DNA from 2 places in the Desulfocicer niacini genome. Region 1 is predicted to be linked to the other one. Evidence: predicted binding sites of a transcription regulator. Region 1 holds the regulator's gene; the other holds the start of a gene.
What was found. The regulator sigma-54, encoded in region 1, starts transcription at its own class of promoters, with help from an activator protein. The targets are predictions, from matches to a motif close to TNTGGCACANTTTCTGCTNT.
Positions count from the first base shown of each region.

Region 2: the regulator sigma-54 is predicted to act here: its motif matches at 2,097-2,116, upstream of ACYQ2M_RS06390 (P-II family nitrogen regulator).

Region 1 is NZ_BAAHYK010000022.1:18,029-21,443, forward strand. Features, by position in the region: gene ACYQ2M_RS13175 (LptA/OstA family protein) at 1-475, shown strand, start outside; gene lptB (LPS export ABC transporter ATP-binding protein) at 478-1,200, shown strand; gene rpoN (RNA polymerase factor sigma-54) at 1,202-2,638, shown strand; gene hpf (ribosome hibernation-promoting factor, HPF/YfiA family) at 2,651-3,217, shown strand; gene ACYQ2M_RS13195 (PTS sugar transporter subunit IIA) at 3,247-3,415, shown strand, end outside.
Region 2 is NZ_BAAHYK010000009.1:32,866-36,280, reverse strand. Features, by position in the region: gene ACYQ2M_RS06395 (ammonium transporter) at 1-1,465, opposite strand, end outside; gene ACYQ2M_RS06390 (P-II family nitrogen regulator) at 1,619-1,957, opposite strand; gene ACYQ2M_RS06385 (hypothetical protein) at 2,479-2,709, opposite strand; gene ACYQ2M_RS06380 (acyl-CoA dehydrogenase family protein) at 2,986-3,415, shown strand, end outside.

The DNA of each region.
Region 1 (3,415 bases):
ACAGGAAAAGGTTCGCATCACCTCAGACAGCATGATATTTGATGAGGCAAATTCCCAGGTGGAATTCAAAGGAAATGTGGTGGCAACCCGACTGGACGTCACCATACATGCCGATCATGTCAAGGTGATACTTTATTCCGAGGCAGAAAAAAAAGACCGGAAAACCACCGACACCACCGCACCGGGTGCTGACAATATCAAGCAGCTCATTGCCTCGGGAAATGTCCAGATGGTCCAGAATGATGGAAAAGCAACGGCGGACAAAGCCGTTTACACTCCCGAGGAGCAAACCATCATTTTAACCGGCAACGCACCCACGGTGATATCTGCCGGCAGCCGTGTAACAGGTAAAAAAATAACCCTGTACCAGGACACCCGCCGGGTGGTGGTGGAAAGTGAGGGCACAAATCGAGTGGAAGCATTCTTTAATTCCGCTGATGCAGACTCAACCTCCAAGGGACCGGGAAAAAAATAAACATGCCCGAGCTGACATTAAATCACCTGGTGAAAATTTATAAGGGAAGAACCGTTGTTAAAGATGTCAACATATGCGTGAAGCACGGTGAGGTAACAGGGCTGCTGGGTCCCAACGGAGCCGGAAAAACCACCACATTTTACATGGCAGTGGGCCTGATTAAACCGGATGAAGGCAAGGTTTTCCTTGACCGGGAAGAAATTACAGACTATCCAATGTATATGAGGGCAAGAAACGGAATCGGGTATCTTCCCCAGGAACCGTCCATATTTCGAAAACTCACCGTTAAACAAAACATTACTGCGGTACTGGAGGTCCTGCCCGATCCCCCGATAAATATTACCGGAAAGGCAGAGGGCCTAATGAAGGAGCTGGGAATTTTAAATCTGGCTGAACAGAAGGCAAGTGTACTGTCCGGTGGAGAACGTAGAAGGCTTGAAATCGCAAGGGTACTGTCCACAGACCCACTTTTTATCCTTCTGGACGAACCATTTGCCGGCATTGACCCCTTGGCTGTGGCCGACATTCAGCAGATCATTGTGCAGTTGACAAAAAAAGGCATCGGCATTTTGATTTCCGACCACAATGTGCGGGAAACTTTGTGTGTCTGCAACACCGCTTATATCATGAATGAGGGAAGTGTGATTGAATCAGGTTCCCCTGAAAAAATCACCTCAAGCAAGTTAGCACGTAAAATCTATCTGGGAGATGACTTTAAACTGTGATATGGCACTTGGACTCCAACAAAATCTAACTTTGACGCAGCAGCTGGTGATGACCCCCCAGTTGCAGCAGGCCATTAAACTGCTTCAACTGTCCCGCCTGGAACTTGCGGGCATGATACAGCAGGAAATGGAAGAAAACCCGGCCCTTGAGGAAGTGGTGGCAGAACTGCCCGAAGAGACCGAACGGACGGACAAGGAAGAAGCGTCCCCGGCCCAGGAAGAACCCATGAAAGAGGTCACCATTGATGAAAAGGTCCGCGATGACATTGACTGGGAAAGTTATATCAATGAATATAACTCCACCGGTCGCGTTCACACGGAAAGAGATCATCAAGAGGCCCCCAACTACGAGGCATTCACCAGCCAGAAAACAACCCTGGAGGCACATCTGCAATGGCAGCTTCTCATGAATGGCCCGACCCCCATGGAAGAGCAGATCGGCAGCCTGATCATTGGCAACCTTAACATTGACGGCTATCTTTGTGCTCCCCTTGAAGAAATTGCCCAGACAGGTAATTTTGAAATGGAAGCCGTTGAAACCCTTCTTAAAACCATGCAAACCTTTGATCCTCCCGGCGTGTGCGCCCGGGATCTCAAAGAAGCCCTGCTCATCCAGGTCAAACGACTGGGAATCACCAACCCCATCCTTGAACGGATTATTTCAGAGCACATCAAGAACCTTGAAAATAAAAACTACAAGAAAATTGCCAATGCCCTGAACATCTCCATTGACAATGTCATCTCCTGCGTCAATGTTATTAAATACCTGGAACCCAAGCCCGGCCGGGAATTCTCCTCGGAGGAGCCCCATTATATACTGCCGGACATTTATGTGTACAAGGACGGAGATGATTACAAGATCGTCATGAACGATGACGGACTTCCCAAGCTTAAAATCAACCGCTATTACAAGGATTCCATCTCCAACGGCACAGAAATACCCAAGGATGCCAAGGCCTATCTCCATGAAAAAATGCAGGCGGCATCTTGGCTGATAAAAAGCATCCACCAACGCCAGAAAACCATCTATGCCGTGATGGAAAGCATTATCAAGTTCCAAAGGGATTTCTTTGACAAGGGGGTTTCTTATCTTAAACCCATGATCTTAAAAGATGTTGCCGAAGACATTGAAATGCACGAATCCACCATCAGCCGTGTAACCACCAACAAGTATGCCTACACCCCCCAGGGGATGTTTGAACTGAAATATTTTTTTAACAGCTCCATCAAACGCACCAACGGTGCGGCCATGGCCTCTGAAAGTGTCAAGGAAAAAATCAGAGACCTTGTGGCGGCGGAAGATCCACAGCACCCGTTGAGCGATAAAAAACTGGCAGAATTACTGGAAAAGGACAACATTGAAATTGCCAGAAGAACCGTGGCAAAATACAGGGAAATGCTTTGCATTCTTCCATCCAGCAAACGAAAACAATTTTAGGGAGGTAACACTATGCAGACAGCCGTAACTTTCAAACGAATTGATCCTTCCGATGCTTTAAAGTCCTATGTTCAGAAAAAGATGGATCGCTTTGACAAGATGCTGGAAAGCCCCGCAGAGGCAAATGTGGTCCTTTCCGTTGAAAAAATCAGACATATTGCTGAAATAACCCTGATCTGTGATCGTATGAAACTCCATGCCAGAGAATCATCTGAAAATATGTATTCTTCCATTGATACCCTAGTGGATAAACTGCGGGGACAGATCAAAAAGAGCAAAGAAAAAAGCAGACAGCACATGTCCGGCAACAAACAAAGTATTAAAGATGAAGAAATTGCCTTTCTCAGTCCGGCTATACCAGATACTGAAGCTGCCACTCCTTCACCGGAAGTTGTTTCAGGGCCGGAGGTGGTGGTGGAATCCATCAATGTAAAACCCATGGATGTGGATGATGCAGTGGTCCAGTTCACGGCGGGAGATGATAATTTCTTTGTGTTCAGCAATGCCCGGACAGAACGCGTAAATGTAATTTATCGACGCAATGATGGAAACCTGGGACTAATACAGCCCCGCAACTAATTGTTTATATACTTCAGGTGTAACTTTACATGAAAATATCAGAGATTCTTCACAGATCAGCCATTATTGCCGATCTGAAATCAAATGACAAAAAAGGCGTACTGGAGGAACTCGCAGCTGCAGTATCCGACATGGCACATACCGACAGTCATAGTATATTAAAGGTATTGCTGGAGAGGGAGCAGCTTGGCAGTACGG
Region 2 (3,415 bases), on a different contig from region 1:
CTGTGACTTCTTCTTCCTCGGTGGCTCTAAGACCAATGGTATGCTTGATGGCAAGAAACAGGATCATACCGGTGCCAAAGGCCCAGACAAAACCCATGCCGATACCGATGAGCTGTGCCATGAGAACGGTGGTGCTGAAACTTTCCACACCAAAGAATGCATAGGCAAGGGTTCCCCAGGCACCACACACGCCATGGACACTGATGCAGCCCACGGGGTCATCAATTTTCAGCACACGTTCGATGAATAGAACGCTGTAGACCACAAGAACTCCGGCCACACCGCCGATGATTATGGAATCCCAGACACCCACCACATCAACTGCGGTACATATGGCCACCATGCCAGCCAGGAATCCATTAACGGTCATGCCCACATCGGGTTTTTTAAAGGCGAACCACACGGCTGTCATGGCAGCAATACCACCAGAGGCGCCTGCAATGTTGGTCATGACGGCAATGCGGGCAAGGTTTCCATCAAAGGTGGTGGTACTGCCAGGATTGAATCCGAACCATCCAAGCCATAAGAGGAATCCGCCGATGACGGCAAAGGGAAGGTTATGTCCTGGGATGGCCCGGGGTTTACCATTGGCGTCAAATTTACCAATTCTGGGACCAATGACAATGGCACCGGCCAAGGCCAGCCACCCGCCAATGGAGTGTACCACGGTGGAACCGGCAAAGTCATAGAAGCCCACCCCAAGAATGCTTTCCAGCCATCCTTCACCGTCCAGAAGACTGCCCCAGGCCCAGCCACCGAATGTGGGGTAAATAAAGGCACATATGATTACGCTGTAAACAAGGTATCCCGTAAATTTGGTCCGCTCGGCAACCCCGCCGGAGACGATGGTGGCGGTGGTGGCGGCAAATACACACTGGAACAGCCAGAAGGCAAATCCCCACTGGGTGGCACCGGTGCTACCAAGGAAAAACAAGGACTCATCGGGGCCGGCAAACATGATGTGAAAACCCACGGCCAGAAAGGCGATGGTACCCATGCAAAAGTCCATGATATTTTTCATCATTATGTTTACGGCATTCTTGGCCCGGGTAAAACCTGATTCCACCATGGCAAAACCTGCCTGCATTAAAAAAACAAGAAAGGCCGCCATGCAGGTCCACAGCACATCACCCCGGTACTGAAAAATTTCCATGTCTGTCAAGTAACGTACGATGGATGTCTTGACAGGGGTTCCGTTCATTGTGATTTCCACTTCTTCTTCAATGGGGGTGGTCTCATCCCGGTAAGCACCGGAAATGGGCAGTTCCCTGCGGATCTCTTCCTGGGTTTTTCCCTGGAACAGGGTGGTCGGGTAGCTGGACACGGCTTTGTTTAAAATTGCTGTATCATCTGCACCGGCCATGGGGACGGATGGGCCGGACCATAGAATGCACAGCCAGAGACTCATAAGAAAAAAGACAGTCTTAAATGTTGGGGGGGATGGGGTGTGGGCCTTGGTTTTCATGTTCAGATTCTCCTTGTATAAATTGCTGCTAAATGTGAATTGCTTTATGTTTTAAACTCTTATTGGGTTCTGGGTTCTGGGTTTTAGGGGAATTGGCTTGATTCTTTTTTTGCGTTATGCCGGTTTCCGCTGCCTGAAGTTTTCATGGAAAGTTTATATGGCTGATGCGCCTTTTTCACCGGTTCTGATACGGATGGCATCATCCACCGGAAGGATAAATACCTTGCCGTCTCCAATTTTACCGGTACCTGCTGTTTCAAGTATGGTGTCAACGATTTTTTCCACCATGTCCGATGCGGTGACGATGGTGAGTTTGATTTTGGGAACAAAATCCACCTGATATTCAGCACCCCGGTAAATTTCCTTGTGGCCCTTCTGCCGTCCGAATCCCTTGACCTCGGAAAGGGTCATACCGGTTACGCCGAGTCCATTGAGAGCTTCTTTGACTTCATCGAGTTTAAATGGTTTTATGATTGCCTCAATTTTTTTCATGTGTTTTTCTCTCCCCTAATGTTTATCTGCGTTAAAAATGTGTTCGTTTCCAACCCGTCAGGCCCAAACAATGGTTTTTGCCGTATTGGCCTTGAAAAGGCTTTTTGATATTACCCTTTCTTTGTGTTTGTGGAATTTAAATGCATAATGAATGCCATTTTAATATTTTTTTATTTTTTATTCCTTTAAGTATTTGAAAATATTTTATTTTGAATAATTTTTATTAGAATTTGACCTATATGTGTTGGGCTTTTTTTGTTAATACCAACCATTAAAAAAACAAAAAAGCAATTTATTGGTAGTGTAAATTCTTTTTTGTAATTTTTATTTGCAGGGGCATGCCCAATACTAAAATTAAGGGTGAGCCGACCATGGAGTGTTGCCCGTGGCATTATACAGGATGAGCTTGCTCATAACGTCGGCAAGACGTCATGATTGGTTGGGTCATCGGGGTCAGGGTTGTGCTTTTGACAATGACCTGTGTCGCAAGGTTAATTTTAATAAAAACGTAATAATCCAAGTCAGACTCCACCCCAAAGTGCAAGTCCTACAGGATCAACTATCTGAAAATTAAGTAATGACAGTGCACTACAGAAAAAGGCATCCTTTCTGCTCTCATTATTAAAAATAACTTGACAAAATTCATATCTTGTTTGATAAACACTTATGTAAGCTCTAATATAACTTGCGTGAAAATATGGGGATTGAAGGAAAGCAGGTTTCGCCACTTCAGCCATATCTGTTTGTTGCATACCAGGTTCTTTCTTTTTTCTATAAGAAACTCGTAAGTTCTAAATAGGTTCGGGCCTTTGAAAATGAAAAACTGGTCGTGAAAAGGTAAGCAGGCTTTTCCACCCCGAGTTATTGAGAACTTAAAGGAAATTTACCTAAAATCCTTTAATGATTGAAGTTTCAATTTTCGTTCTGGCAGGAGCTTCGTGTTATGTGGGTGTATGAAACATGTCTTTTTTTCCATGCCGTTGAAATTGCATGGGCAGTGTATTTATAAAAAATGATCTAAGGAGATAATGATGGATCTCTCTCAATCGGAACAACTAAAAGAACTTAGGATGGAGATCAGGCAGTTTGCCCGGGAAGAACTGGCTCCATTTGAACAGATGGTTGAAAAAAACAATCAAATTCCGGAATCTATTTTAGAAAAAATGAGGCAACGTGGATATTTTGGATTAACCATTCCCAAAGCGTACGGCGGTAAAGGGATGGGGAAAATGGCGTTTTGTACAGTGGAGGAGGAGCTTGCCAAAACCCATTTCTCCTTTATGGATATTATCAGCCTTAACAATGGTCTTGGCTCCAGAAGTATCGTTTTGGACGGCAACGAAGCGCAGAAACAAAAATATCTTCCCAAACTTGCCAGTGGAGAGTGGATTTCCGCTTTTACCCTCACAGAACCCAATGCCGGATCGGATGCAGGAAGCATAACCACCACTGCCACGA